Regions from separate parts of the Micromonospora sp. WMMD967 genome, predicted to be linked through region 1. Evidence: riboswitches for the same ligand, from Rfam matches in the RefSeq annotation. Region 1 holds a riboswitch; each other region holds the start of a gene.
The links. A riboswitch is a leader RNA that binds a small molecule or an ion and turns the genes downstream of it on or off. The one in region 1 is predicted to bind cyclic di-AMP.
Positions count from the first base shown of each region.

Region 1 (4,205 bases):
AGCGGTCGTCAGCCGGCGAACCGCCGCGTTCCCCAACCACGTTTCCGCAGTGACGGTGAACCGACCGGCCCACTGACACGTACCCCGCACCGGATCGTTGGGAGTCTCACCTTGGGTTCCGACCACGCCCGTCCCGCTCCGTCCGCCCCACCCCGGGTGCGACGGATCCTCGTCATGACCGTGGTGCCCCTCTTCGTCGCCACCGTGATCGCGGCCGTACTCCTCTGGCCACGCGGCGGGTCACCGCAGTCCGACGGCGGCGCGGACGTGCCGCGCTACAGCGGCACTGTGACCCGGGTGGTGATGGAGCCGTGCCCGCCGTCGCCGTCGAGCCCCGAGGGCACACCGAGCGTCGGCGACGGGCGCTGTGGCACCGTCGACGTCCGCGTGGACGACGGGCCGTCGGCCGGCAAGCAGGTCGAGACGCCGGTGCCCGACGGGCCGGGCGCACCCCGGGTGGAGGTCGGCGACGAGGTCATCCTGGTCGAGCTGACCGACCCCACCGATCCCACCATCAGCAACTGGAACGTCGCCGAGCACCAGCGGGGCACCCCGATGCTGTGGTTGGCCGTCGTCTTCGCCGCCGCGATCGTCGCGTTCGGTCGGTGGCGGGGTCTCGCCGCGCTCGCCGGGCTGGCCGCCAGCTTCGCCATCCTGCTCACCTTCGTGCTGCCGGGCATCGGCGCGGGGAAGTCACCCCTGCTGGTGGCGGTGGTCGGTGCCGCCCTGATCATGTTCGTGGTGCTCTACCTGACACACGGGGTCACCGCACAGACGTCGGTGGCGGTGCTCGGCACCCTGGGGAGCCTGGTGTTGACCGGCGTGCTCGCCACCATCGCCACGGCCGCGACCCACCTCACCGGCTTCGGCAGCGAGGAAGCCACCACCCTGTCGATGTTCCAGGGCGACGTGGACCTGCACGGCCTGCTGCTCGCCGGAATCATCATCGGATCGCTCGGGGTGCTTGACGACGTGACAGTCACCCAGGCGGCCACCGTCACCGAGCTTGCGCACGCCAACCCCGGCCTGACCCGGCTCCAGCTGTACCGCGCGGCGACCCGGGTCGGTCGGGCGCACATCGCGTCCACTGTCAACACCATCGTGCTGGCGTACGCGGGCGCGTCGCTGCCGCTGTTGCTCCTGCTCACTGCCGACGCGCGGCCGATCGGGCAGATCCTCACCAGCGAGTTCCTCGCCCAGGAGATCGTCCGCAGCGCGGTAGCCACCCTCGGCCTGATCGCCGCCGTGCCGCTGACCACCGGACTGGCCGCGGTGGTCACCGCCGCCGGTCGCACGGACACCACGTCGCCCGCCGGGGCTTCCGCCCCGCGACCGCAGACGGACCGGGCGGAGGCACTGGCCGCACTGATCTCACCGCGAACGGGTCACCCCGAGGAGTCGGACCCGACGCGGACTCCACCCCCATCTACCGCCGCCGACCGGTGGCCGGAGCCGAACAGGAGCACGGATACGACATGGTGACACTCCTCAGCGTGACCAGATCGGGCCTCCACCCTGAGAACCGCGTCACTGGTCACTCAACGCTATGGCGAAATGACGCTTTTGGTCGGCATCCAGGCGTAGCTCACCCGGTCGACTCTCGGGTAACCTCGCTGCCGGTCACCGATGAAGGCGCGAAGCGGCGTCTGCGGTGCCACCGCCCAATCGCCAACCGGCGAGCCGGGGACCCAGGTACGTGGGGTGAATCCGCGTCAGCGGTAGGGGCCACTTCCGCCCCGAACCCGTCAGCTAACCCGGTCGGCGGTCGAGGGAAGGGAACATTGTGACGGCACCCCTACGCCGCTGGTTGACACCCGTGGTGGCCGTGATCGCCGCACTCACCGTGCTCGCCGGGCCCCTCCCGGCCCACGCCGCCCCGACGAACCCCACCCCGTCCGGGCACGAGGAGGACGGCGAGCCGAAGCTGCTCACCGACGTCATCGAGCAGGCCAACCGCGACTACTCCGCCGCGAAGTCCCAACTGGACAAATCCAAGAAGCGGCAGAACGAGTTGGCGCAGGAGGTCGATCGGGCCCGGGCCGACCTGGACGCGCTGGCCCCTCAGGTTGGGCAGATCGCCGCCCAGTCGTACCGGACCGGCCGCATCGGCGCGCTCGCGATGCTGTTGGAGAGCAAGGCCCCGGACGCGTTCGTCCAGCGCGCCTCGCTGCTCGACGAGATGAACATGGTCAACGAGAAGAAGCTCGCCGAGGTCAACACGGTGAAGGCCCGCGCCGAGCAGGCCAAGCTACTTCTCGACGCGGAGGTCCGCGAGCAGCAGAAGCAGACCGCCGTGATGGCGAAGCGGAAGAGCGAGGCCGACAAGGCGCTCTCCCTCGTCGGCGGGAAGGGCTTCACCGGCGGCCTGGTCGACGCCACCTCGAAGGTCGCCAAGATCGGCCCGGGTCGCACCGCCGACGGTGACTGGAAGCCGCAGTCGTGCAGCGAGAAGGACCCGACCACGTCGGGTTGCGTCACCCCCCGCACGCTGCACGCGTACAAGGAGGTCAAGGCGGCCGGCTTCAACCGGTTCGTCGGCTGCTACCGCTCCGGCGGGCCGTGGGAGCACCCCAAGGGCCGCGCCTGCGACTGGTCGCTGCAGAAGAGCGGCTTCGCCCCATGGCACAACGACGACACCCGGAAGTACGGCAACAACGTCGCCGCCTTCCTCATCCGCAACGCCGACCGACTGGGCATCTACTACGTCATCTGGAACCGGCAGATCTGGTTCCCGGCGACCGGCTGGAGTTCGTACAGCGGGCCGTCGAACCACACCGACCACGTCCACATGTCGCTGCTCTGACCCGCAGGACCTTTGTCGAGGGCCGTTCCGCGTCGCGCGGAACGGCCCTCGTCGTATCGGGCCGCAAAAGACGCGGCTCTCGTCGCGTCAGGCCGGGAGCGACGCGGCTCTCGTCGCGTCAGGCCGGGAGCGACGCGGCTCTCGTCGCGTCAGGCCGCGGCGGGCGCGGCCGGGTCGGCGTCGAGAGTCGTGAGGCCGGCCGGTACGGCGGCCACCGGGCGCACCTCTCCAGCGGCGAGCCGGTACGACACACCCACCACCGCGCACCGCCCCTGCGCCACCTCGCCGGCCAGCACGGGCGACTGCCCGAGCAACGTCTCGACGGTCTGTGCGATGTGGATGTCGACGATGCCGTTGATGTCCTGCACACCCTCGGCGTCGGCCCGGCGCAGGCTGGGCAGCACGGCGTCGACCACAGCGGGCAGGTGCCCCGGCGGTCGGGCGCCGGTCGCGGCGGCCTCCCGGGCCGCCTGCACCGCTCCGCACGAGTCGTGACCGAGCACGACCACGAGCGGGGTGCCGAGCACTGTCACCGCGTACTCCACGCTGCCGAGCACCTCCGGGCCGGCGGTGTGGCCGGCGGTCCGGACCACGAACAGGTCACCCAGCCCGCGGTCGAAGATGATCTCGGCGGCCAGGCGGGAGTCGGAGCAACCGACGATCACCGCGAAGGGGTGCTGCCCGTCGGCCACGGCGGCCCGACGGCCGGCGTCCTGGTTGGGGTGGCGAGGAGAGCCGTCGACGAAGCGCCTGTTGCCAGCGACCAACTCGGTGTAGGCCAGAGCCGGCGCGCTCGGCGCGGCTGCCCGGTCGGTGGTCCGCTGCGGCCCCGGCTGCCCACCGGTAGTTCCGGAATGACTCATCCCCGCACCTCGTCTCGATGCATCTGACCTGGTCAAACGGCTTCAGGTGGGCCGGCGGCGGGCGCCGGCTCGGGGTCAACGGTCACACGCACCGAAAAACGCGTCAAGGGATGCGTGATATAGATTTCATACGTTGACCCCGAATCGACCCGCGGGCGACGCACCGAGGGCGGGCATCCGGAGAGGCGGTCACACGATGACGAACACGTCGACCGGCAGCGGGCGGAACTGGACATTCCTCACCAACCACGGTCACGTGCTGCTGGCCATCGCCCGCGACCCCACCGCCCGGCTGCGGGACGTCGCCGCCGAGGTCGGGGTGACCGAACGCGCCGCGCAGGCGATCGTCGCCGACCTGGAGGCGGACGGATACCTGCACCGGACCCGCGTCGGCAGGCGCAACGAATACACCCTCAACCCGGCCGGCCGGTTCCGGCACCCCGCCGAGGCCGACCGTCAGGTCGGCGCGCTGCTCGCACTGTTCGCCGAGACGCCCACCGCGGACGTCGACCCCCCGGCCTGACCGTCGTCGCCGGGCC
Region 1 is NZ_JARUBK010000001.1:1,622,900-1,627,104, reverse strand. It holds gene O7631_RS07720 (YibE/F family protein) at 112-1,482, shown strand; cyclic di-AMP (ydaO/yuaA leader) riboswitch at 1,649-1,779, shown strand; gene O7631_RS07715 (hypothetical protein) at 1,784-2,803, shown strand; gene O7631_RS07710 (carbonic anhydrase) at 2,953-3,666, opposite strand; gene O7631_RS07705 (MarR family winged helix-turn-helix transcriptional regulator) at 3,863-4,189, shown strand.

Region 2 (4,205 bases), 460 kb from region 1:
GGCGCGACACCCGGGACACCGACGGTGTGTTGCTCGCGGCGGGTCAGCATGGCCACGTCGACGGTGAACTCGAACAACCGCCAGTCGACCTGCTGCTCGGCCCGGGCACTCTGCGCCAGCCGCGCGACCCGGACCGGATCGGTCACCGGACGAGCGTGCCCCGCCAGGTAGGCCTCGTCGTCGCTCTCCTCCGGGGGGAACGAGTGCAACGCGTAACGGCCGTCGCGTTCGAGGTCACGGCGCTTCGGGGAGTCGATGATGAAGCAGAAGAGACCCTCGTCCGTGATGACCGGGGAGACCGGGTGGACCCGGGGCCCACCGTCTGCGCGGACCGTGGCCAGGTAGCCGAAGCCCGGCCCGTACTGCTGGAGGAGAACGCGGATCCCGTCGGCGAGTCGGGGCTCGTCGGCGGCGAAATCGGACCAGGAAGCCATGCGAGCATTCTATCGAACAAATGTACGACGGGCGACCTCGACGCGCTGGTCACCGGCACCGAATCCGGCCGGTTTCGGCAACGCGGCTATGGTGGTCCGATGCTGCTCTCCGACCGCGACCTGGTCTCCGAGATCAAGGCCGGCACGCTGGGCCTGGAGCCGTTCGAGCCCACCCTGGTCCAACCCTCCAGCATCGACGTCCGACTCGACCGGCTGTTCCGGGTCTTCAACAACCACCTCTACACCCACATCGATCCGGCGATGCAGCAGGACGACCTGACCTCGGCGGTCGAGGTGCCCGACGGCGAGCCGTTCGTGCTGCACCCGGGGGAGTTCGTGCTCGCCTCGACGCTGGAGGTCATCTCCCTGGGCGACCAGCTCGCCGGCCGACTCGAAGGCAAGAGCTCACTGGGCCGGCTCGGGTTGCTCACGCACTCCACCGCCGGCTTCATCGACCCCGGCTTCTCCGGACACGTGACGCTGGAACTCTCCAACGTGGCGAACCTGCCGATCACCCTCTGGCCGGGCATGAAGATCGGGCAGCTCTGCATCTTCCGGCTCTCCTCGCCGGCCGAGCACCCGTACGGCTCGGTGGTCTACGGATCCCGCTACCAGGGTCAGCGGGGGCCGACGCCCAGCCGCGCCTGGCAGCACTGGCGCACCTGGCCGACCCGCTGAACCCGTGACGACGAGGGCCCGCCGCGACGGATCGCGACGGGCCCTTCGGTCACTCCCGATCAGCCTGGACGGCCGTAGCTGTGGATCGGGCCGTCGTCGACCTTCTTCATCTTGACCGGTTGGCCGGCCTGCGAGGCGTGCACGACCCAGCCGCCGCCGACGTACATGCCGACGTGGTGGATGTCGCTGTAGTAGAAGACCAGGTCGCCGGGGCGCAGGTCGCCCTTGCTGACGTCCTTGGTGACGCGGCTCTGCTGGGCAGCGTTGTGCGGCAACGACACACCGGCCTTCGCCCAGGCGGCCAGCATCAGACCGGAGCAGTCGTACGAGTTGGGTCCCTCGGCGCCCCACACATAGGGCTTGCCGATCTGTGCGCAGGCGAACTTCACCGCGACACCCGCGGCCCCGCCGGGATAAGTGCCGGGGCAGGGCGCGGGGCGCAACGAGCCACCGCCACCGTTGCCGTACACCTTGAGGCGGAGCTTCTGCAGCCGGTCGATCTCTTCGTTGATCTGCTTCTTCTTCGCCGCCAACTGAGCCTCGGTACGGGTCAGCTGGGCCACCATGTCGTCCAGCGGCGCCTTCTGCGCGGCCAACTCGTCCCGCAGGTCGGCCACCTCGCGGACGTCCTGCTGCTGGTTGTGCGCGAACCGGTCGAGCATCTCGAGCTGACTGACCACCTCGCTCGGCGACCGGCTGCCCAGCATCGCGTTGACGGTCGAGACGGTCTCACCCTTGTACGCCCGCACGGCGAGGGCGCTGACCTTGTCCATCGCGGCGTCGACCTGCTGTTCGAGCGGGGCAATGCGGGCGGCCAGAGCGTCGGCCTGCTTGCGCTTGACGGCGAGGTCGGCCCGGGTGGCGTTGTGCCGTTCGATGATCGGTTCGAGTTTGTTCCAGTCCTCGTCGATCTGACGCTCGATCTCCGCGACGGACGGGTCGGCGTGGGCCGCCGTGGCGGTGCCCGTCAGGACGACGGCGACGCCGACCAGTGCGGCGAGAGCGGTGGTGAAGCGGGACCAGCGTGGGCGCGGCACGATCGGCGTCGGGCCGGCTGCTGCCGACCGCTCGGACGACGGCCGCGGGGCATGGAGTGCCACCGGGGTTCCGTACTCCTTCTTCCTGACCGCCTACCGGGTTAGCTGACGGGTTCGGGCGGGAAGTCGGCGCCCTACCGCAGTGGCTGCGGATTCACCCCGAGGGACCTGGGTCCCCGGTTCGCTCGGAAACGACTCGGCGGTGTCGGTCCGTTACCGCCCGGGCTGGGCGGAGCTGCTATCGGGCCGACGAATGACCAGAGTAGAGACGCCTGTTACCAATCCGCAACCCGTGGGGCCGTGACACTCCGTACCGATCGCGTGGGGGCCAGCGGCCCGGAATGAAGATTTCTTTCTGAACAAGTCGATACATGGAAAGCTATTGACGCGGACTCTCCAGCGGCGCGATGGTGACCTGACCTCTACCCGCGAGAATCTAGGGGGTTCGATGCACCATCCAACCCTGTCGACCGGCTGGCGCGCACTGCTCGCCACCACCGTCATCGCCGCCGCGAGCGCGGTGCCACTCTCGGCGGCGGCCGCCGCCGCACCCACCGCCAACCGCCAGCAGCAGTACGCCGCCGCGGCGAGCGAGTACGGCGTACCGACCGGTGTGCTGCTCGGCGTCTCCTACCTGGAGTCCCGCTGGGACAGCAACGCCGGCACACCGAGCACGAGCGGCGGCTACGGCCCGATGCACCTGACCGACGCCCGCCACGTCGCCGCTCTACCCGGGCGCGGCCACCACGACGCCGGTGCCGAGGACCCACGCGGCGACGACTCCCGGCCCGCCCTGGCACCCGCGCCCCGGCCCGCCGAGACTCCCGGGCCGGCCGCCGCCGCGTTGCAGACCGTGGACGCCGCAGCCGCGCTGACCGGCGCCGCCCCCGAGGCGCTGCGCACCGATGCGGAGGTCAACATCCGGGGCGGGGCCGCGCTGCTCAGCGCGTACCAGCGGGAGTTGGGTGCGCCGGTCGGCGCGGACACCGACCCGGCGGCCTGGTACGGCGCGGTGGCCCGCTACGCCGGTGCGGACAGCGCCGACGCCGCGGCGGCCTTCGCCGACGAGGTCTTCACCACCATCGCCGCAGGCGAGTCACGGGTGACCGACGACGGGCAGCGAATCACCCTGCCGGCGATCGCGGTACAACCCCAGCGCTCCTGGTTGGACCGGCTGGGCCTACGCCGGCTGGCCCGCCCGGACGGGGTGGAATGCCCGCGCACCATCTCCTGCGAGTGGATCCCCGCGCCCTACGAGGCGTTCGGCGACGGGGACTACGGCAACCACGATCTCTCCGACCGGCCCGCCCGGCAGAAGATCGAGTACATCGTCATCCACGACACCGAGGCGAGCTGGGCGACGACCCTGCAACTCGTCCAGGACCCGACGTACGTGAGCTGGCACTACTCGCTGCGCTCGGTCGACGGGCACATCGCCCAGCACGTGAAGACCAAGGACGTCGGCTGGCACGCGGGCAACTGGTACGTCAACGCCAAGTCGATCGGTCTCGAACACGAGGGCTTCGCCGCGCAGGGCACCTGGTACACGGAGGCGATGTACCGGACCTCGGCGAAGCTGGTCCGGCACCTGGCGCTGCGGCTGGGAATCCCGCTCGACCGCCAGCACATCATCGGCCACGACAACGTGCCCGGCACCGTCGCCTCGACCGTGCGGGGAATGCACTGGGATCCAGGCCCGTACTGGGACTGGACGCACTACTTCGACCTGCTGCACGCACCTCGGCTGGACACCGGCACCCCGGCCACCGGGCTGGTCCGGATCGACCCGGACTACGCCACCAACCAACCGGCGTTCACCGGATGCGTCACCGCAGGTGTTCCGTGCGCGCCGCGCGGCTCATCGTCGGTGGTGCTGCGGAGCGGGCCGTCCGCGGACGCGCCGCTGGTCAACGACATCGCGCTCCGGCCGGACGGCACCCCGAACACGATGGCCGTGTCCGACCACGGGGCCCGGGCATCCGCCGGGCAGACGTACGCGCTCGCCGGACGGCAGGGCGACTGGACCGCGATCTGGTACCTCGGGCAGCGGGCCTGG
Region 2 is NZ_JARUBK010000001.1:1,163,189-1,167,393, reverse strand. It holds gene O7631_RS05565 (pyridoxamine 5'-phosphate oxidase family protein) at 1-434, opposite strand, end outside; gene dcd (dCTP deaminase) at 534-1,112, shown strand; gene O7631_RS05555 (NlpC/P60 family protein) at 1,172-2,212, opposite strand; cyclic di-AMP (ydaO/yuaA leader) riboswitch at 2,226-2,361, opposite strand; gene O7631_RS05550 (peptidoglycan recognition family protein) at 2,598-4,205, shown strand, end outside.
Region 2: it holds a riboswitch for cyclic di-AMP, as region 1 does, so the genes downstream of both, O7631_RS05555 (NlpC/P60 family protein) here and O7631_RS07715 (hypothetical protein) in region 1, are expected to answer to the same signal.

Region 3 (4,205 bases), 3.0 Mb from region 1:
CACCTCGTCATGGCCGACCCGGAGGGCAACGAGTTCTGTCTCGACTGACGCCACGTTCGCCCAGGTCACTGCCGCGATCACCGGATGCCATGCGAACATGTGTACGTGTCGCCCGGTGCCAGCATCCTGCACGCCGACCTGGACGCCTTCTACGCGTCGGTCGAGCAGCGCGACGATCCACGCCTGCGTGGCCGGCCGGTGATCGTCGGCGGGGGCGTGGTCCTCGCGGCCAGCTACGAGGCGAAGGCGCGGGGCGTCCGCAGCGCGATGGGCGGCCAGCAGGCACGCCGGCTGTGTCCGGACGCGATCGTGGTGCCGCCGCGGATGTCGGCGTACACGGCGGCGAGCCGCGCGGTCTTCGAGATCTTCCGGCAGACCACTCCGCTGGTCGAGGGGCTCTCCATCGACGAGGCGTTCCTCGATGTGGGTGGCCTGCGGCGGCTGGTCGGGCCACCGGCCGACATCGCCGCGCGGCTGCGTCGGGAGGTTCGGGAGCGGGTCCACCTACCGATCACGGTGGGTGTGGCCCGCACGAAGTTCCTGGCGAAGGTGGCCAGCGGGGTGGCGAAACCCGACGGTCTGCTGGTGGTCGCACCGGACGCCGAGACGGCTTTCCTGCACCCCCTTCCGGTCGAACGGTTGTGGGGCGTCGGCCCGGTCACCTCCGCGAAGCTGCGGGAGCACCGGATCCGTACCGTCGGCGAAGTCGCCCGGCTCGGTGAGGCCGCGTTGGTGTCGCTGCTCGGGTCCGGTGCCGGCCGGCACCTGCACGCCCTGGCGCACAACCGTGACCCACGCGCGGTGCAGGTCGGTCGCCGACGCGGCTCGATGGGTGCCCAACACGCGCTGAGCCGTACCCCGCACGCCCCGGCGGAACTGGACGCCATCCTCGCCGGCCTGGTCGACCGGGTCACCCGCCGGATGCGCGCGGCCGGGCGCTCCGGGCGCACCGTGGTGCTGCGGCTGCGCTTCGGCGACTACAGCCGGGCGACCCGCTCGCACACCATCGGCAAGGCGACCGCGGACACGACGCCGCTGCTCGCCGCCGCGCGCGCGTTGCTGCGGGCGGCGCAGCCGGAGATCGACAGTCGTGGTGTCACGCTGATCGGTGTGTCGGTGGGCAACCTGGACGACAGTCCGGTGCAGCCGGAGTTGCCGTTCCACCGCGACCCGGGCGCGGAGTTGGACGCCGCGGTCGACGCGGTCCGCGACCGGTTCGGCTCGACGGCGCTCACCCGTGCGGTCCTGCTCGGCCGGGAGCCGGGTGTCGAGATGCCGCTGCTGCCGGATTGACCGATCTGCGTGCGGTGTCCGCGCGCGAGTTGCGACAGGAGACACATCACAGCAGGTCGGCGGTTTAGCCGGCGGCCGACGGGTGACCCTTGAGGGGTACAGCCTGACAAGGGGGGACCCACCATGTCCGACGACACCAGCAACCGAGCGAGCCGCGGCGCCGAGCGCCCGCACGACGTGACCGACCCGCTGCTCTGGCAACTGGCGATCGACGTGTTGAGCGCCCACGAGCCGGACGACGAGGGTCAGTGCCGCAATCTCCAGTGCGCCGGGCAGGCCTGGCCCTGCGCTGCCCGTCAGGGTGCCGAGCATTCGCTGCGCCTGTCCCGCGGCGGGTCTGACTCCGTCGAGGTGACCGTCGACGGCGGGACCGACCTGGCACCGGCCTCTCGCTGGGGTCGTAACGCCGGCCCGGTGGCGCCTCGTCGAGCACCGAAGGCGTCCGCCTCGGCGGCGTGACCCGAACCCGACCCGGCACTCGGGCTGACCAGCGCAGCACACACGAACGCTCGGCCGGTGATCCGGCCGAGCGTTCGTGTGCCGTCGGTCAGAGGCTGAGCTTCTGACCCGGGAAGATCAGACCGGGGTCGGCCCCGATCAGCTTCCGGTTGTGCTCGTACAGCGCCTGCCAGCCGCCGGACACCCGGTGGGCGTCGGCGATCTCCGACAGGGTGTCGCCCGGCTGGACCAGGTACGTCTGGCCGCCCGACGGCGACGCGGTGCGCTCATGGTTGCGGGACGCCGGCTGCTCGCCGCGCGACGGCCGCTCCTGCCGTTCCTGCCGCTCGGTGGGCTTGGCGGTGGACTTCGTCGACTTGGCGGTGGACTTCGTCGACTTCGTGGCGGAGCCGCCCGACGAGCCGCCCTTCTTGCCGCAGGTCGGCCAGGCACCGATCCCCTGCCCGGCGAGCACCTTCTCGGCGATGGCGATCTGCTCGCCTCGGCTGGCCAGATCGGCGCGGGCGGCGTACTTCTTGCCGCCGTAACCGGCCCAGGTGCTCTGCGAGAACTGCAGGCCACCGAAGTAGCCGTTGCCGGTATTGATCTTCCAGTTACCGCCGGACTCGCACTTGGCGATCGCGTCCCAGTTGACTCCGGCCTGCGCCGGGGCGGCCGGGCCGAAGAGGGCGACAGCGCCGGTGACCGCGCCGACGGCCAGGGTGCCGACGGCGAGGCGGCGGGTGGTGACCCGTCGATGACGGGGCGTGTGAACTGACGTCATGTGAGCTTCCTCCACGCCGGCGAGGTGAGCTGTCGGGTTCGGGCCGAGGAGCCCGGCCGCACGGTGGCGGCTTCACCCCGAGGTGACGTGCACCGAGGAACGTGTGGGTCCCCCGCTCCTGCCCGGGTGACTGGGTTCCGACGGCCGGGGGCAGGATTTGGCGTTGCCGGCCGTGGTGTCCGCAGTGGCGAACCCGACCGACGTTAGGCACGGTCGGTGACGATCGCCCAACCCCTGTGAAGTTGTTCACCGGGCTACGCGGGGCGTCACCCGCAGCGGTTGCGGGCGAGTGGCCACTGTGCAGAGAGCACTGTGGACCGGTTTCGATCAGGCCCGTGGCGCAGCCAGATCACGGTGTGTCGCCGAGCGACTCGACGTGTCCGTTGGTGATCGGATGCTCGACGTCGCACGCCGAACCGGCCGGCGGGTCCCCTGGTCGGGTGGCCCACCGGCCGGGTGTCGACCGTCTACAGAGTGCGCGCCAGCCGATCGGCGAGCGTCCGGGTGAAGCGGGCCGGGTCGGCCAGCTCACCGCCCTCGGCGAGCACCGCCAGGCCGTAGAGCAGCTCTGCGGTCTCGGTCAGGGCCGCCTGGTCGCTCCCCTGCTCGTGGGCCTTACGCAGCCCGGAGACCAGCGGGTGCCCGGGGTTGATCTCCAGGATCCGCTTGGTCGGGGGCACCTCGTGCCCCATGGCCCGGTACATCTTCTCCAGGGTCGGCGTGAGGTCGTGGGCGTCGCCGACGACGCAGGCCGGTGAGGTGGTCAGTCGCGACGACAGGCGGACCTCCCGGACGCTGTCGGTCAGCGTGGTGCCGAGCCAGTCGAGCAGGCCGGCGAACTCCTGCCGCTGCTGCTCGCGCTCGGCCTCGGCCTGCTGCTTCTCCTCGTCGGTGTCCAGGTCGATCTCGCCCTTGGCGATCGAGCGCAGCGTCTTGCCGTCGTACGCGCCGACCCGCTCGACCCACACCTCGTCGACCTGGTCGGTGAGCAGCAGCACCTCGTGACCCTTGGCCCGGAAGGCCTCCAGGTGCGGCGAGTTCTCGATGGCGGCCCGGGACTCACCGGTGGCGTACCAGATGTCGGTCTGGCCGTCCTTCATCCGCGAGACGTAACCGGCCAGGTCGGTGGGCTCGGTCGCGTCGTGGGTGGAGGCCACGGAGAGGATGTCCAGCAGGGTGTCCCGGTTGTCGGTGTCGTCGATCAGCCCTTCCTTGACCACCGCGCCGAACTCGGTCCAGAAGGTGCGGTAGCGCTCGGCGTGGTTGGCCTTCAGGTCCTTGACGGTGGCGAGGATCTTCTTGACCAGGCGGCGACGGACGATCTGGATCTGCCGGTCCTGCTGGAGGATCTCCCGGGAGATGTTCAGCGACAGGTCGTGCGCGTCGACCACGCCCTTGACGAAGCGCAGGTAGGTCGGGACGAGCGCCTCGCAGTCGTCCATGATGAAGACACGCTTGACGTAGAGCTGGACGCCTCGGCGACCCTGGGGGGAGAACAGGTCAAGTGGTGCGTGGCTGGGCAGGAACAGCAGCGCCTCGTACTCGAAGGTGCCCTCGCCCTTCATGTGCACGACCTCGAGCGGGTCGGCCCAGTCGTGGCTGACGTGCTTGTAGAACTCGTTGTACTCGGCGGCGTCGACCTCGTCGCGGGGCCGCGCCCAGAGCGCCTTCATGGAGTTGAGGGTCTGCA
Region 3 is NZ_JARUBK010000001.1:4,585,072-4,589,276, reverse strand. It holds gene O7631_RS20560 (VOC family protein) at 1-48, shown strand, start outside; gene dinB (DNA polymerase IV) at 106-1,293, shown strand; gene O7631_RS20550 (hypothetical protein) at 1,417-1,752, shown strand; gene O7631_RS20545 (transglycosylase family protein) at 1,841-2,515, opposite strand; cyclic di-AMP (ydaO/yuaA leader) riboswitch at 2,515-2,688, opposite strand; gene htpG (molecular chaperone HtpG) at 2,983-4,205, opposite strand, start outside.
Region 3: it holds a riboswitch for cyclic di-AMP, as region 1 does, so the genes downstream of both, O7631_RS20545 (transglycosylase family protein) here and O7631_RS07715 (hypothetical protein) in region 1, are expected to answer to the same signal.

Region 4 (4,205 bases), 5.2 Mb from region 1:
CGGCTGGCTGGACGCGCTGGACGCGCCGAGGTTGCAGGTGGTCACCAGCCTGGAGGCCAAGGGCATGGAGTACGACGGAGTCGTGCTGGTCGCCCCGAGCGAGATCCGGGCGGATCCCGGTGCGGGGGTACGCACCCTGTACGTGGCGCTGTCCCGGGCCACCCAGCGACTCACCACCATCGACCCCACCGGTTGACCTGCGCGAGCGGCCGCCGGGGGGAGGCGCGACCCGCACACTTGCACACATTGCGATGTGAACATACATTGGACCGGACCTCGGACGGCGGCGGAAGGTAGTTCACGTGGGCGCAGGTCATGACCACCACCACGGATCCGTCGCCAATGCCGCACACCAGCACCGGGGTCGACTCTGGGCGGCATTCGGGCTGCTCGCCACCCTGATGGTGGTCGAGGCGGTCACCGCCCTGCACACCGGGTCACTCGCCCTGCTCTCCGACGCCGGGCACATGTTCACCGACGTGCTGGGCATCGGCATGGCGCTCGCCGCGATCACCGCGACCCGGCGGGCCGCCGGCGACCCGCAGCGCACCTTCGGGCTCTACCGACTCGAGGTGCTCGCCGCACTGGCCAACGCCGTCCTGCTCTCCGGTGTCGCGGTCTACGTGCTGATCGAGGCGATCCGCCGCTTCGGCGACCCGCACGAGGTCATCACCGGTCCGATGCTCCTGGTGGCCGTCCTCGGCCTGCTCGCCAACATCGTCGCCTTCGCCCTCCTCCGCGCCGGCGCGCGGGAGAGCATCAACATCCAGGGCGCCTACCTGGAGGTCCTCGGCGACCTGCTCGGCTCGGTCGGCGTGATCGGCGCGGCACTGCTCATCACCGTCACCGACTGGTGGTGGGCCGACCCGCTGGTCGCCGTCGCCATCGGTGTGTTCATCCTGCCGCGCACCTGGCGGCTGGCCCGGGCAGCCATCCGCATCCTGGTGCAGGCCGCACCGGAACACCTCCAGGTGACCGCCGTGCACGACCGGCTGGCCGCGGTGCCCGGCGTGGTCGAGGTGCACGACCTGCACGTCTGGACGCTCACCTCGGGCATGGACGTGGCCTCCGCACACCTCACCATGGAGCCCGGCGCAGAGGTCGGCGCGGTGCTCACCGCCGCGCGTACGGCCCTGCACGACGACTTCCGAATCGAGCACGCCACGTTGCAGATCGAGCCAGGCGCCGCCTCCGGGTCGTGCGGCTCGATCGAGTGGTGAAGGTGACTTCCCCGTGCTGACGCACTCACCGTCCGTCACATTCGCTGCAGCCGCCCCACCAGTACCGGTAGGCTCTGTCCCGGCCGCCACCAGGCGGCGCCTCCCGGCGCCGGTGGTGGTCGTCGCCTAATCGCCCACACGGGCGAACCGGGGAACCACGTTCCTGGGGTGCATCCGCGTCAGCGGTAGGGATCTTCCGTCCCGAACCCGTCAGCTAACCCGGTCGGCGGCTGACGGAAGGAATGCGCAGTGGCACCAGCACGACCACCTGCCGCCCGACTGGCGGCCCTGATCGTCGCGATGCTCGCTCTCGGCGTCGCGCTGCCGGCCGGCACCGCCTCGGCCGCTCCCCCGACCGGCCAGCGGGCCGCCGCACCCGACTCCGACGAAGAGGGCGGCACCCCGGCACTCCGCGCCCAGCTCGAAGCCGCCAGCAAGGGCTACCTGGACGCGAAACGCTCCCTGGACACCTCCGTGCAGCGGCAGCAGCAGCTCACCACCCAACTGAAGACCATCGAGGTCGAACTCGACCAGCGCAGCGGCAAGGTCGGCGAGATCGCCGGCGTCGCGTACCGCACCGGCCGACTCAGCACCATCTCGGCGCTGCTCAACAGCAACACCCCGGAAGGCTTCATGGACCGGGCCGCCTCCCTGGACGCGGTGGCCGCCAACGAGGACCGGGTGCTGCGCGACCTCCTCAGCACGAAGGACCAGGCCAACCGGACCCGCGCCGCCCTGGACGGTGAGATCAACGAACAGCGCAAGCAGGTCGCGGTGATGGCCAAGCGCAAGGAGCAGGCCGAGCGGGCCCTGACCGTCGCCACCACCCCGAAGCCGCAGACCACCGCCGACACGGGCTCCAACCGGGGCACCTCCACCAGCAACGCGAAGGCCGCGCCACGCAACTCCGACGGCTCCTGGCCGAAGGAGTCGTGCAGCGTCGACGACCCCACGCCGGCCAGCGGCTGCATCACCCCGCGCACCCTGCACGCGCTCAACCAGGCCAAGGCCGCGGGCTTCACCCGGTACGTCTCCTGCCACCGCAACGGCGGCTCGGGCGAACACCCGAAGGGCCGAGCCTGCGACTTCGCCGCGCAGAAGGGCGGCTTCGGCGGGGACGCCACCGGCGGGGACAAGACGTACGGCAACAACCTGGCGGCGTACTTCATCCGCAACGCCGACCGGCTCGCCGTGCTGTACGTGATCTGGTACCGGCAGATCTGGCTGCCCAGCAGCGGGTGGAAGTCGTACAGCGGGGCGGGCGGCGACCCGTCCAGCGACCACACCAACCACGTACACCTGTCGGTCTACTGACCGCTCGTGGCCGGTGCCCCCGTCGAGGAGCACCGGCCACGGCTACGTCGCGGGACGTACACCCGATGTCGCCGGTCATCGGACGACCCGGCCACGGTCAGCGGGCAGCATCGCGGTATGCCTCGGATCCCACCTACCGCCCGCAAGGCACTGCTCACCCTGCACCTGGTCACCTCGCTGGGCTGGCTCGGCGCGGACCTGGTGCTGCTCACCCTCGGCATCGCCGTACAGCGGGGCGCCGACCCGGCCGTCCTCTACCCGGTCGGCGCGCTGGTCGGCACCGTCCTGTTCGCACCGCTGAGCGTCCTGGTCTGGTTGATCGGTGTCGTCAGCGCGCTGCTCACCCCGTGGGGCCTCCTGCGCTACCGGTGGGTGCTGGTCAAACTCGTCATCACCACGGTGATGGTCGGACTGGTGCTGTTCCTGCTCACCCCGAATCTGCGGCACGCCGGAGCGCTGGGCGCCGCCCTGCCCGTACGCGATCGCGCCGACCTGGTGATCGCGCCCGCGGTGTCGACCACCCTCATGATCATCGCGACGGTGCTCTCCACCTACAAGCCGTGGGGCCGCCGGCAGGCCGCCCGAACGACCACCGCGAGCACCGCCCGCACGTCGGTGCCCACGCCGCCATGATCGTCGCCCCCGACAAAGGCGCCGCGAGAGGGCGACGCCGCCCAACGGCGGCCACGCCGCCATGATCGCGGTGCCCAACCGCGACAACGCCCCACGGCGAGTGTTCGCCGCCATGATCGCAGCCCCCAACCGCCACAACGCCCCACGGCGGGTGTTCGCCGCCATGATCGCGGCGCCCAACCGCGACAACGCCCCACGGCGAGTGTTCGCCGCCATGATCGCGCTGCAACCAGGATGTAGTGGTGGCCTGAGCGCCGTGAGGCCACTACATCCATGATCGAGCGTGACCTTGAGGGCTGCGGGCGCGCCGATCCGCCCGCGGGCGGTCGCGCCGGGTGTTCGCCCTCAAGATCCGCGCAACATCAGGGATAGTGCTGTCTCCCGCACGTCGGAGGCAGCAACATCCGGGATATTGCGCGGATCTTGGGGGCGAGGGCGCGGGGCGCGGGGCGCGGGCGCGCGGGGCGCGGGGCGCGGGGCGCGGAGCGCGGGGCGCGGAGCGCGGGCGCGCGGGGCGCACGGGCGTGAGGCGCGGGCGCGCGGGGCGCGAGTGGGGCGCGCGGGCGTGAGGTTTGGGCGCGCGGGGCGCGAGTGGGGCGCGCGGGTCAGGCGGCCGGTGGGGGGTCGTCGGCGCGTTCCAGGGCCGGTCCCAGTCGGGTGGCCAGGGCGAGGTGGGCGGCACGGGCCTGGCGGAACGCGTACCGGAACAGGGGGGCCGGCGCGGTCAGTGTGATCTCGACGTCGATCCGGACCAGGCCGTCCGGCTCGGGGCGCAGTCGGGTGTGGTTGCGCACGGTGGTGGCCGGCCATTGACGGGCCACCATGACGATCTCGTCGTCCTCGTTGATCAGCACGTCCGCGTGGTACGTGGTCGTGAAGCGCAGCGGGCCGACCGCCAGACGGTCGTTGATCGTGTAACTGGCCTGCGCACCGGGTCGGGGCGGCAGTTGACGGACCTGGACGATCAGGGGGTGCAGCTCACCCTGCCGGGTCAGGTCGCTGAGCATCTCCGCCGCGTGGGCCGGCGAGCACCGGGCC
Region 4 is NZ_JARUBK010000001.1:6,801,321-6,805,525, forward strand. It holds gene O7631_RS30555 (AAA family ATPase) at 1-196, shown strand, start outside; gene O7631_RS30560 (cation diffusion facilitator family transporter) at 303-1,220, shown strand; cyclic di-AMP (ydaO/yuaA leader) riboswitch at 1,334-1,465, shown strand; gene O7631_RS30565 (hypothetical protein) at 1,521-2,534, shown strand; gene O7631_RS30570 (hypothetical protein) at 2,652-3,167, shown strand; gene O7631_RS30575 (SRPBCC family protein) at 3,773-4,205, opposite strand, start outside.
Region 4: it holds a riboswitch for cyclic di-AMP, as region 1 does, so the genes downstream of both, O7631_RS30565 (hypothetical protein) here and O7631_RS07715 (hypothetical protein) in region 1, are expected to answer to the same signal.